Regions from separate parts of the Peribacillus sp. NPDC076916 genome, predicted to be linked through region 3. Evidence: riboswitches for the same ligand, from Rfam matches in the RefSeq annotation. Region 3 holds a riboswitch; each other region holds the start of a gene.

Region 1 (3,112 bases), on a different contig from region 3:
CCGTTATTGAAGGAACCCAATTATTAAGAGCATCGAGTTTATCAGAGAGAGTCAAGAAAATGGGAATTGAAGCCTATAAAAAAGCTTCGAAGGGCATATATCTAAAAGTGATTTCCGATTGAATGTTATGTTAAACCATATGGAAAATATAAAACTCAAGGATATTCATCCTTGAGTTTTTTCTCGGAAGCATTTAAAGTCTCCTCTCGTATGCTTTCTTTGACCTTGATTAAGGAAAGAAGGTAAGACTTATCAAAAGGAACAACATGCTTAAAAATCTTAAGTACCATTGTGCCTGATCTATCTAATCTGAACCAGCACCCTTTAAAAATTAAAAAATTATGGATGCTCTCAAAGTATTAACACCATTTTCTAAGTAACCCTTTAAACACGTTAATGTATAAACCCAACCTTCCTTTTGTCCTATCATTTTATTTATCAATTCGGGGTCGTCCTCTTTCAAACCTGATTCGTTCACTTCAATAATTGTACTCATTTTATCCGACTCTTTTAGGGTAATTGTAACTATCGTTTCTTGATCATTTCCTCCCCATGCGAACACGATTTTCCTATTTTCCTCTACTTCCAATACATGAATAACCACTTCAGCATCGTATTCGTTATATCTCAATGTAAGCGTCCTGCCTTGTTCCCATCTTTCAGAACTCGATGAGAACCAGAAATTCCCGATTCTTTCTGGGTCCACTATAGCTTCAAACACTTCATTGGTTGGTTTGACTATTGTGAATTTCGTGATTATTTGCGTATCCATCACTATCAACTCTCTTTCTTTGTGTCTTTATAGTTTTCCACTACCACTTAATTATCCCGTTCTACTGTTATCGGCGGCAGGGTCCGTCCCGTTTCAAGCAAGCTCTTCAGGTTACTTAGAATCGCTGGCCATCCATTATTCAAGCCTTCAAAGGTATGATCATCATATACGAAATCCGTCTCCAAAAGCTCTTCATGCCTAAGCGTTAATTTCAAAGTCGAATCATCCATGGGCTGCAGTATAAAAGTGACCCGAGTAGGCTGCTCGCGAGGTGTTTCGTCTCCTGTCATGTTCCAAGTGAACGAGAGCAGGTGCAGCGGCTCAAACTTGAGTACTTTACCATGATCAGTAATACGCCCATCTTCCAGCATATATTTAACGCTTGAGCCTTCTTGCCAGTCAGACTGGACTTGGCATCCAAAATGGTACTTCTTCGTGACTTCACCGCTCGTCAGGGCTTCCCAAAGCTTCTCTGGTGTGGTCGCGATATAAATAGCATGAACAAACGATGGTTTTTTCATCATCTTTTTCCTCCTCGCGTTTATACTTCATATCAAGATCGTAACATTATTCTACCAATCATTTTCGGCTTTTCATATACAGCCGGTCAAGCAGTTTTCTGCGACAAAAGTCGGCAGAGTCATTGCATTGACCATTGTCCGATACAAGCGATATGGAAACTTCTTGATTTCCAATCGCTTTCAAGCTACGATAAATAAGGAAAATGATAATCCGCTCGGGCGGAAGAGGTTCTAGCTACCCTCTCAAAAAAACTAAGGGGAACAGTGCTCTTTCTTAGGGTGCTGTTTTTTCTGTATAAGGAGAATTAAGAAATGTTAAGAATTTTATTGTATTTAGTATCCATCATCACGGCGAATGTGGTTACAGCAGCTTTTGCGCCCTTACAATTTGGCATGTTCATCATTCCAATGGGTACATTGCTCATCGGGGGAACCTTCATCTTTCGAGATCTCGTCCAGAATAAGTTCGGCCGCGCAAAGACCTATATATGTATCGTCATTGCACTTATTTTATCTGCGTGTGTATCATTTTTATTAGGAGATACGTTATTGATTGTATTTGCTTCCGCATTATCGTTCGTGGTCGCAGAAACAGCGGATACGGAAATATATACCCGTTTAAAACTCCCTATGAGTTGGAGAGTGTTTTACAGCGGAATCGTTGGAGGGTTTTTCGATTCGGTGATATTTGTCGTGATTGGCCTAAGTCCATTGGGTGCCAATATATTGCCATGGGAAGCAGTACCCGCTGCGGTCATCGGCCAAATCATCGTTAAAACGATCATTCAGTCAATTGGTGCCGTACTGTTGGGACGAATCAACGTAGAGCTGGAGAAACGTGTAGTCTCCAGTTAAAGCTAGGAGGGATGCACTCGATGGATGGAACCAAAAAAGAAGAAGATAAATGCTATTGCCTCGAGGCCTTTCGTGAAAAATATGGCCCGCATGTTCAAGGGGATTGTATGAAGCTCTCTTGCGCCAATTATCGCAAGCATAAAGGAATAGACAAAAAAAGACCTAATTAGGTCTTTTTTTGTTGCGTGAACGGAGTAACTCACGAGTAAAAGGTGCGAAATCATGAGTGTAGTATGAATTCACGAGTAAAAGTGTGAAACTCACGAGTAAAACAGCAAAATTCACGAGTAAAAGTGCGAAACTCACGAGTAATAGTGCCAAACTCACGAGTAAAAGTGCGAAACTCATGAGAAAAAGTGCGAAACTCACAAGTAAAAGTGCGAAACTCACGAGTAAAAGTGCGAAACTCATGAGTAATAGTGCCAAACTCATGAGAAAAAGTGCGAAACTCATGAGTAAAGGGGGCGAAATCATGAGTGCAGTATGAATTCACGAGTAAAAGGTGCGAAATCATGAGTGCAGTATGAATTCACGAGTAAAAGTGCAAAACTCACGAGTAAAAGTGCCAAACTCACGAGTAAAACAGTAAAATTCACGAGTAAAAGTGCCAAATTCACGAGTAAAAGTGCCAAATTCACGAGTAAAAGTGCCAAATTCACGAGTGAAAGTGCGAAACTCACGAGTAAACGGTGCGAAATCATGAGTGCAGTATGAATTCACGAGTAAAAGTGCGAAATTCACGAGTAAACGGTACGAAAATCATGAATGCGGTATGAATTCACGAGTAAACAGCCCAAATTCGGCAAAAAAAAGCTTCCTGCGCCTCCAAGTAATGGGTGCAGGGAGCTTTTTATTTTGTTTAGAATTGCTCTGCGCTTTTCCGGACTAAATTTTCCAGGAAGTAAAAGCATTCTCGTTTCCGTTCAAGTTCGGTTTGTCCATTTTCGGTGACGTGATAATATTT
Region 2 (3,112 bases), on a different contig from region 3:
AGCCGTCTAGGTTTTTCAGCAGAGCCGGGTTTCCGCCTGATATCGTCACGAAGGAAAAACCGGAACCCCCAATTCGCTTCAGCTCATCCCATATTTCTCTAGCAGTCATTTGGACGGTATCTTCCTTACCGGTGCCATCCCAAGTAAATGCGGAATCACACCAGGCACATGAATAATCGCATCCGGCCGTCCGAACGAACATGGTTTTTTGACCAATGACCATTCCCTCACCTTGGATGGTCGGTCCGAAGATTTCCATAACCGGGAGTTTACTCACTTTCCATCCACTCCCGTCTGGCTTCGGCATAGCTTGTCGGCGTTTCGTATAGTCGAACAAATTCGACTCTAGCACACTCATATTCTTTTAATGAAAGGGCTTCGGCCATTTTTTCATAAATCCAGACAACCATATTTTCAGCTGTTGTATTCATGAGCGGCAGGGTTTCATTCAAATAACGATGATCCAGGTGGATTTCAATTTCATTTTTCCATATATCCTTGATGTCCCCGAAATCTATCATCAAACCGCGTGAATCCGTATATCCGCTCAATCCGAATATGACCTTATATGTGTGGCCATGCAGGTTCTTGCATTTTCCTTCATAGTCATGCAGATGGTGCGCCGCGTCAAAGGTGAATTCCTTACTCACGAGAACCCTCTTGGTTGTATACTTCAATTGACTGCGCTGAATATCTTCATCTATTTTTTGGAGTTTATCCACTATAGTAAAACCGTACATCATGAAAGCACCTTCCGTCTGCTTACATAGTCATCCAGTCCTTTTTTCCGCAGATTACATGCCGGACAATCTCCACAGCCGTCGGAGATGATTCCGTTATAGCAAGTCAGGGTCTTTTCGCGGACAAAGTCGAAGGCGCCAAGCTGATCCGCAAGCTCCCATGTTTCTTCTTTATTAAGCCACATTAGCGGCGTATCAATCACGAATGACTGGTCCATTGACAAGTTCAAGGTCACATTCAACGATTTAATGAATACATCACGGCAGTCAGGATATCCGCTGAAATCCGTTTCACAGACACCGGTGACAATATGTTTAGCGCCAATCTGACTCGCCAGCACTCCTGCAAACGAAAGGAACAGCAAATTCCTCCCTGGTACGAAAGTCGACGGCAACTCCCCTTCTTCTCCGTCCTCAACTGCAATATCACTTCTCGTCAATGCATTCGGTGCCAGTTGGTTCAACAGCGACATGTCAAGGATATGATGGTTCACGCCCAATTCCTTGGCGATGTTTTGAGCGCATTCGATTTCCAAGCTATGCCGCTGATTATAATCGAACGTCACCGCTTCCACTTCCTCAAATCTCTCCAATGCCCAGAACAGGCACGTCGTACTGTCCTGACCTCCGCTAAACACAACCACTGCCTTTTCTTTCTTCTTCATTTCTATAAAACTCCTTTTTACGGAAAAAAACAGCACCCTAAGAATAGAGCACTGTTTCTCCTTAGTTTTTTTGAGAGGGTAGCTAGAACCTCTTCCGCCTTAACGCGGAATATTATATTTTTCCAAGTCAATAGTAACTTGAAAACGATCATAAATCAAGATGAATATATTTAGTGAATAGTAGAGCTGATGGAAAATTTGGTTATCTTTTCATTGCTTAAATATCCCATTATCCGTCCGATAAAATAGTGTGATTAAAATATCGATAAAGGGGTCCATTAATTTGAAAAGCATTAAAGGAAAGGTATTGGTGGCATTTTCACTCATCATATCTTTATGTGTCATCTTAGGAGCATTCAACATTTACAGCAGCAACAAGTCACTGGTATATTCCCAGGATATCATCGAAAAGGAACTTCCGCTTCTTATCCAAGATGAAAAGCTGCTATATAATCTAGCACAAAGAACCGCATTCGCCCGAGCCTATATTCTATATGGTGACGAGAGTTATAAAGAAAGGTTCCTACAATATACTGAAGACAGCAAGGTCATCCAGGAAGATCTCCTGGCTTCGAGCGACTCTGATAAAGTGAAGGCATTGATCGAGAAAAGCGGGGATTGGAGGTTGATGATTGTCGACCGGGTATTTCCACAATATGAAAAGGGAAATGAAGAACGAGCGAAAGAGATACTCAAAAATGAAGTGGCGCCAATCAGCAATGAAGTAATGGAGGGTTTCAAGGAGCTTGCTTCGGAACGCGAGGAATTGATTGTCGCTTCAGGTGAAACCGTCATCGCAAGCGGGAAATCGGTAAAGGCGACAAGTATCATCATATCCATTGCGGCAGTCCTTATCGGCCTTCTGCTGGCGCTTGTGACTGCCAACCTCATTACCACCCCCCTCCTTAAAATCAGGGACAGGATGAAAATGGTGGCTGACGGAGAGCTGAATCATGAGCCCCTGGAGCAAAAGTCATATGATGAAATGGGCGAATTAACGGTATCCGCCAACCAAATGCAGAAAAACCTCCGTGATACGATCGAAAAAATGCTCGTTGTATCCGAATCCGTTTCCAACCAAAGTGAGAATCTGACTCAATCAGCAAATGAAGTCCAGCAGGGCAGCAAACAAATAGCAACTACCATGCATGAACTTTCGGAAGGTTCGGAATCACAGGCCAACCGGGCAGCTGAAGTAGTTCGCATGATGGATGATTTCACCGGCCGAATCGAGTTGGCCCGCCTAGAAGGAGTGGATGTTGCTAAAAGTTCAACCGAAATCCTTTCCTTGACCAAGGAGGGCACCACTTTAATGCGCAGTTCTATCCAACAGATGCAATGGATTGATGGGATTGTAAAAAATGCCGTAGAGCAAGTGAAAGGGCTCGATTCCCAATCGCAGCAAATTTCGCAGCTTGTACAGGTCATCAAGAATATATCCAATCAAACCAATCTATTGGCACTGAATGCTGCCATAGAAGCTGCTCGTGCCGGTGAACATGGCAAGGGCTTTGCCGTCGTCGCCGATGAAGTGCGGAAACTCGCTGAAGAGGTCACACACTCCGTTGGGGATATCACCAATATTGTCTCCGCCATTCAAACGGATTCAAAAACAGTCGTCCACTCCCTGGAAGATGGTTATGCACAAGTGGATGAAGGCACGAAACAGATCACGCTCACAGGCCAAACCTTTGAAACAATCAATCA
Region 3 (3,112 bases):
AGTAGTGAAACGTAAAGAATTAATATTCAAAATTATCTGATATTTTCGAGGGTGTGTCAACACTTTTTTTTGACCACCCTATTTCCCGGCATAATAAAAAAAACGGCCTGGCTTGTACTCATGGCTGCCAGGTCGTTTTTGTAAATGAACTATATTCATATTTTAGTCAAGATAATGCCGATTAATGCTGCAAGTACGCCGGCAACTTGATAGTTTTTTAGTTTTTCCTTGAATAAATAACATCCTGCGAAAACGACAACTAAACAGTTCAGGCTGACGACAGGGAAGATGATGCTTGCGATGCCAGTGTTCAACGCAAAGAAATAACATCCATAGCCTATAGTGCTTAAAAGGCCTACCAAGGAACCGATTTTGACTTCCTTTAGCTTGATTTTTTCCTTTTTAAAGGCCAGAGCCGAAAGAAGATAAAGAGTTCCCCCTCCATACATTGATACCAGGATATCAAGGGAATTTAAATGAAGACGTGTTGATGTCGTCATAAGAATGCCTAGCACACCAAAAGATAAAATGGATAATAATGTGTGCATCATCCAAGGGACATATTGATGGTTGCCTTTAGCATTAGGTGTATACTGAATGACTAATGTAGCGAGAAACATGCAGACGATTCCAGTCCACTGCAAAGTAGAAATATGTTCGTGAAAAATTAAAGCTGCACAGAGAATGGGGAATATTGCATTCGCTGCGATTAAAGGAGATGTCAAGCTTGCCGGTCCTTTTTCAAAGGCGCTTGCCATCTGGATATTACCATTAGCGTTCAGTACCCCAATGGCTCCACCAAGCATGATGGACAGCCAGTTAAACTGTAAACCATCCACAGATACTCCATAAGATATGGCCAAAATAAAAGCTGAAAAATAAAAGAAAAATTGGATATGTACTTTTGAGTAACCCTTTCCGCTACTCCATTTAAAAATGCTGTTATTGATTCCAAAACATAAACTCGTGATGAGGGCTGCAAAAATCCACATTGACGTAATCTCTTCCTTCATGTAGGATAAACTTCTTCTACATTTTAAGCTGAATACATGCAGGAATCAAACCAAATTTTAGAAGTATGATTGACAGATTAGATATTTTTTTCTATATTTACTAAGACAATTTTAAAATATTTCCCGATAAACGGGAGAGGTTCATAGCATCACCCTCTTAAAAAAACTATGGCTTTGATATTTTTCGCGAATCAACCATATCTTTGAGGAGATATGGTTTTTGTTATATAGAGGCCTATTTTATGAATCTCCCTGAAACGTGGGATTAGGAGGACTTTCAATGTCTGGAAGAAAAGAAGAAGAGTTAAAAAAAGATATCACACTGCTTGGGAATCAAGGAACAAAATATACATTCGACTATGCGCCTGAAATCCTTGAGTCATTCGATAACAAACATCCGAACCGGGATTATTTCGTCAAATTCAATTGCCCGGAATTCACTAGCTTATGTCCGATAACGGGCCAGCCGGACTTTGCGACCATTTACATCAGCTATATTCCAAGTGTGAAAATGGTGGAAAGCAAATCATTGAAACTTTATTTATTCAGCTTCCGCAATCACGGTGATTTCCATGAAGACTGCATGAACATCATCATGAATGATTTAATCGAATTGATGGATCCTAAATATATTGAAGTCTGGGGCAAGTTTACACCTAGGGGCGGAATTTCCATCGACCCTTACACGAATTATGGGAAACCAGGTACGAAGTATGAGGAAATGGCGGATTACCGCTTGATGAACCATGACTTATATCCTGAAACCGTGGATAATCGCTAAAGAATAGGAGAGACAATGGGCAAATGCCCGTTGTCTTTTTTAGTTTTTTAGCTATTATCGATTAGTGGTCTTGTCGTTTTGTCCTTTTTAAAAATACAATTGTCCTTCAGTAACGGAATTTCCACTTGATTGTTTCGAGAAAAAGCGTAATAATAGGGAGAGTTAATTTTGACAGAATATTTACGAAAATAGGGGTTGTCGAGATGAAAGTTGCAAAGTTTGGTGGAAGTTCACTTGCGTCAGGTGAACAGTTGAGAAAGGTATTCGAAATTGTTGTTTCTGATCCAGAGAGGAAGATTGTAGTCGTTTCGGCTCCAGGGAAACGCAATTCCGATGATATAAAGGTGACGGATTTATTGATTGAAGCTGCGGAACAGCAGCTGCGCGGGGATAACGGAGAGCATTTGATAGAAGATGTCGTATCCCGCTATGCGAGCATTGCTGAAGAACTGGATATATCCGAGAGTGTCGTCACTGGGATCCGCGAAAATTTAATGGCGCTGTTGCATGCAGACCAAACTAACCCGAAGCGCTATTTGGATACTTTGAAGGCCAGTGGCGAGGATAATAATGCAAAGCTGGTCGCAGGTTATTTCCAAAGCCTTGGAGTAGAGGCGCAGTATATAAATCCGAAGAAGGCTGGCTTGATCGTATCGGATGAAGGTGGTTTTACCAAGGTGCTGCCAGAATCTTATGATCGGTTATATGCTCTGCGTGATGAGCCTGGAATCGTAGTATTCCCAGGGTTCTTCGGTTATACGTTAGATGGTGATGTTTTAACCTTCTCAAGAAGCGGTTCCGATATTACGGGTTCGATTCTTGCGAATGGGGTCAAAGCTGATCTGTATGAGAACTTTACGGACGTGGATGCCGTTTATGCGGTGAATCCAAATGTGGTTTCCAACCCAAAGGGAATCCGGGAATTAACTTATCGTGAAATGCGTGAACTTTCTTATGCAGGTTTCTCGGTATTTCATGATGAGGCGCTGATTCCAGCATTCCGAGCGGGAATACCTGTCCATATCCAGAATACGAACAATCCGGCGGCACAAGGTACCCGCATTGTAAGTACACGGGATAATACGAACGGACCGGTTATTGGCATTGCAAGTGATAAAGGATTTTGCAGCATTTACATTAGCAAATATTTGATGAACAGGGAAGTTGGTTTTGGCCGGAAACTGCTGCACATCCTCGAAGATTATGGAGTTTCATATGAACATATTCCATCAGGCATCGATGATGTGACGCTTATTCTAAGACAGGACCAGATGAAGGGTGAAGCCGAGAAGAAAATCATTTCACGAATCAAGAAAGA
Region 4 (3,112 bases), on a different contig from region 3:
CCTTCTATATAATTCGGTTGCCTTTTCTAAACGGTCTTCGCTGATCATTGGATACCAGCTGCCATCGCCGAATCTATCCTGGATGATATCGCTCATCCTCATTTCCAATAAGGTAATGTATCCGAATATCAGCATCCTGATCGGAGGCTTTTGAAGGTCGGCATGGGTAATCAACTTTTTAATCGAATTATTCTCTAATACGAACACCCTTGTTTTATTCTTAAAAATCTGGAGAAGCTGGATCAAAGGGGTTGAATCCGAAACCATTTCCCTTGGCGAAAAGTTTCTCAAATATTCGGAAATAGTTCCTTCACCTAGTTCTTGCCTTTCGATATAACCGATGATTTCCCCTTGATCTTGGACTGCCAATATATCAAAATTCTTTTTTTCCAATGCTTTCTGAATATCCAGTGCCAGATCATTTTTATGGCAAAACTCAAGCTCCTGGGCAATGCTCTTAACCGTTATATTTTCTTCATAAAGAGTTTTAAGACTAAGATAGCTACTATTGCTTTTTCTTTCGCTTCCATTTAACATCTTTCAACCTCCGCTTAGGAACACTTTCTGCCCGTTTTCCGCTTTAATCATAGAAAATGTATGCAGCCGCCACTAAAATAAAGTCCACCGTAGTGGACTCAATACCATTCATGTGGATTTTTTGAAACCATCAATGGCCATCAACTGCATTGCCTACTGCCGTTTCCTCATTCCCCTTCTCTTCCCAACCTTTGCATACATCCACCCAATCCTCCGCACCTGAATATTCAAATAATTCAGCGGGTTTAAGTTCTATTGCAGAGTTCGCACTGCCGCAAGCCGGGAACAATGTATCAAAGCGTTTCATCGATACATCAAGAAAAACAGCTAGATCATTTGCCAGACCAAACGGGCAAACTCCTCCGATGGCATGGCCGGTCTGTGCAAGCACTTCTTCAGGTGAAAGCATACGTGCCTTGAAACCGAACGTCTGACGAAATTTCTTATTATCCACTTTCGCGTCCCCTGCGGCAACAACCAAAATGGCATTTTCACCTTCTCCCTTAAAGGAAAGAGTCTTAGCAATCCGCGCTGGGATAACACCGATGGTTTCCGCTGCTTCAATCACCGTAGCACTCGATGTTTCGAACTCCATTACATCGCCTTCCCGATCCCATTGTTTAAAATGGCTTTTGACACTCTCGATCGACATCCTATATTCACTCCTTTGAAGTACATATTGAAATAATATCATCCATCATTGCAATAAATCAAAATCCAATTGAGCTACTTCCCCTGCTTGGAAACTTATAAATTAAAACCATTCTTTACAAATTGACGAAACAAGCTTACATGGGATACTATTAAACATCGGGCAAACGCCTAAACGTGGTTCGTAACCATCCCACGATAAAAAACTAGGGAGAGAGTAAAATGAATGTTCGTACACTCGTAATAAGCGGGTTATTGGCTGCCTTGTATGTGGCGGTCTCATTGGTGTTCCAACCAATATCATTTCAGATGTTCCAATTTCGTGTACCGGAAATATTGAATCATCTGATTGTATTCAATAAAAAGTATATCTACGGTATCGTCGGCGGAGTCTTCATATCGAATCTGCTCTTTTCGCCGATGGTGCCATATGACTTGATTTTCGGGGTGGGGCAATCTCTGCTCGCCTTATTGCTTGTCATTTTTGTTTCTCGGTTCATAAAAGGCATTAAAGGACGGATGATCGCCACGATTATCTTTTTCACGTTCACAATGTTTTTAATTGCAATTGAGCTGAATCTTGCCCTGGGCTTCCCATTCTGGTTAAGCTGGATGACCACGGCTGTCGGTGAATTCGTTGTCCTCTTGATTGGAGCGCCAATCATTTATGGAATGAACAAAAGAATTCAGTTTGAAAAGTGGCTTTAATGGAATCTTCGTGTCGTGAACCCACTATAATGGAAAGAGCTGTCTGCAATGATGCGGCAGCTCTTTTTTTCACCAATGAACTCGAAAATGATAAACTACTAGTAAGAATGGTGGTGGCCCTTTGAAAAAAATCCTGACCATGATCGGTCTATTGGTAATCGCAATATTTATTTTCTATAATGCAGAGTTATTCACTTTGGTTTGGAAAAGTGATCTGGATTCTGTTATTGGCATTTTGAAGGAAAACCTTTTGCTTACATTTATTGTGACATTCGTATTGATGTTTGTACAAAATTCTTTTACAATCATCCCCTTAATTTTGCTCCTGACCATCAATGTCACGATATTCGGATTCATATATGGATATCTATGGAGTTGGTTTACAAGCGTTGTTGCCTCAGGTTTCATTTTTTATGCAGCAAGAAACTGGTTTCAGGAGCTTCTCATACAGAAAATTAGCGAAAAATGGCAAGAAACTGTTGTCGAGCATGGCTTCATGTACGTTTTTACAGGCAGGATTTTCCCTTTGATCCCAACAAGCTTAATTAACTTGGTAGCTGGTGTCAGCACCGTCACTTTCAAGGATTTTTTATTAGCGACGGCACTTGGTAACCTTATTTACTTTTTCTTCCTTTCACTCATTCCATATGGACTGTTATCTGTTGAAATGAACCAATATACACTAGCAGCACTTGCACTCGTCCTCTTACTATTTTTCATTATCTATAAGCGTGCAAAAAAGAAAAAGAAACAAACCTTTTTCAGAAAAAACAGGTGACCACTTTGGCCCCTGTTTTTTTATTTAGGATTCTGCATATATTTTTTTCCGATAGTTTGTTAAAATGTGTATGTAATTTTACCTTAGAAATGTCTTAAAATCAGGGAGAATCTCCATGTCCAAACGCTCCATCTTAGCAATATATATCCTATCCGGGATTCTTACACTAGTCGTGTTCGACTATTTTTTAACTACAAATATCCAAAACAAAGAGGTCTTCATTCAACTTCAAAGAGCGGAAGGATTTGTTTTCCTTTTATCAATAGGCTTGGTTTTATATCTTTATTTAGCTAAAAGGGAAGAATTCAAGCAATTAAAAGAAGCGGAGCAACGTCGGCGTACACTCATCAATTCAATGGTGGATTTCGTTAATTTCAAGGATGGTGATGGCCGTTGGCTTGAATCCAATACCTTCGGCCTGCAATTATTTCAATTGGA

The links. A riboswitch is a leader RNA that binds a small molecule or an ion and turns the genes downstream of it on or off. The one in region 3 is predicted to bind preQ1.
Region 1: linked by a shared signal. The riboswitch ahead of ACQKFG_RS11780 (VUT family protein) and the one ahead of queF (preQ(1) synthase) in region 3 are both predicted to bind preQ1.
Region 2: linked by a shared signal. The riboswitch ahead of queC (7-cyano-7-deazaguanine synthase QueC) and the one ahead of queF (preQ(1) synthase) in region 3 are both predicted to bind preQ1.
Region 4: linked by a shared signal. The riboswitch ahead of ACQKFG_RS24350 (QueT transporter family protein) and the one ahead of queF (preQ(1) synthase) in region 3 are both predicted to bind preQ1.

What each region holds. Positions count from the first base shown of each region.
Region 1 is NZ_JBNNIU010000003.1:457,690-460,801, forward strand. Features, by position in the region: gene ACQKFG_RS11765 (HD domain-containing protein) at 1-122, shown strand, start outside; gene ACQKFG_RS11770 (SRPBCC family protein) at 332-772, opposite strand; gene ACQKFG_RS11775 (SRPBCC family protein) at 820-1,293, opposite strand; PreQ1 riboswitch class I at 1,513-1,555, shown strand; gene ACQKFG_RS11780 (VUT family protein) at 1,606-2,148, shown strand; gene ACQKFG_RS11785 (hypothetical protein) at 2,169-2,318, shown strand; gene ACQKFG_RS11790 (hypothetical protein) at 2,402-2,635, shown strand; gene ACQKFG_RS11795 (hypothetical protein) at 2,665-2,862, shown strand; gene ACQKFG_RS11800 (PadR family transcriptional regulator) at 3,008-3,112, opposite strand, start outside.
Region 2 is NZ_JBNNIU010000003.1:451,615-454,726, reverse strand. Features, by position in the region: gene queE (7-carboxy-7-deazaguanine synthase QueE) at 1-277, opposite strand, end outside; gene queD (6-carboxytetrahydropterin synthase QueD) at 270-740, opposite strand; gene queC (7-cyano-7-deazaguanine synthase QueC) at 740-1,405, opposite strand; PreQ1 riboswitch class I at 1,461-1,503, opposite strand; gene ACQKFG_RS11730 (methyl-accepting chemotaxis protein) at 1,689-3,112, shown strand, end outside.
Region 3 is NZ_JBNNIU010000005.1:251,641-254,752, reverse strand. Features, by position in the region: gene ACQKFG_RS17930 (BA3454 family stress response protein) at 1-63, opposite strand, end outside; gene ACQKFG_RS17925 (EamA family transporter) at 156-1,013, opposite strand; PreQ1 riboswitch class I at 1,144-1,189, shown strand; gene queF (preQ(1) synthase) at 1,294-1,794, shown strand; gene ACQKFG_RS17915 (aspartate kinase) at 1,998-3,112, shown strand, end outside.
Region 4 is NZ_JBNNIU010000014.1:53,077-56,188, forward strand. Features, by position in the region: gene ACQKFG_RS24340 (hypothetical protein) at 1-537, opposite strand, end outside; gene ACQKFG_RS24345 (YbaK/EbsC family protein) at 668-1,189, opposite strand; PreQ1 riboswitch class I at 1,360-1,404, shown strand; gene ACQKFG_RS24350 (QueT transporter family protein) at 1,411-1,896, shown strand; gene ACQKFG_RS24355 (TVP38/TMEM64 family protein) at 2,018-2,674, shown strand; gene ACQKFG_RS24360 (PAS domain S-box protein) at 2,790-3,112, shown strand, end outside.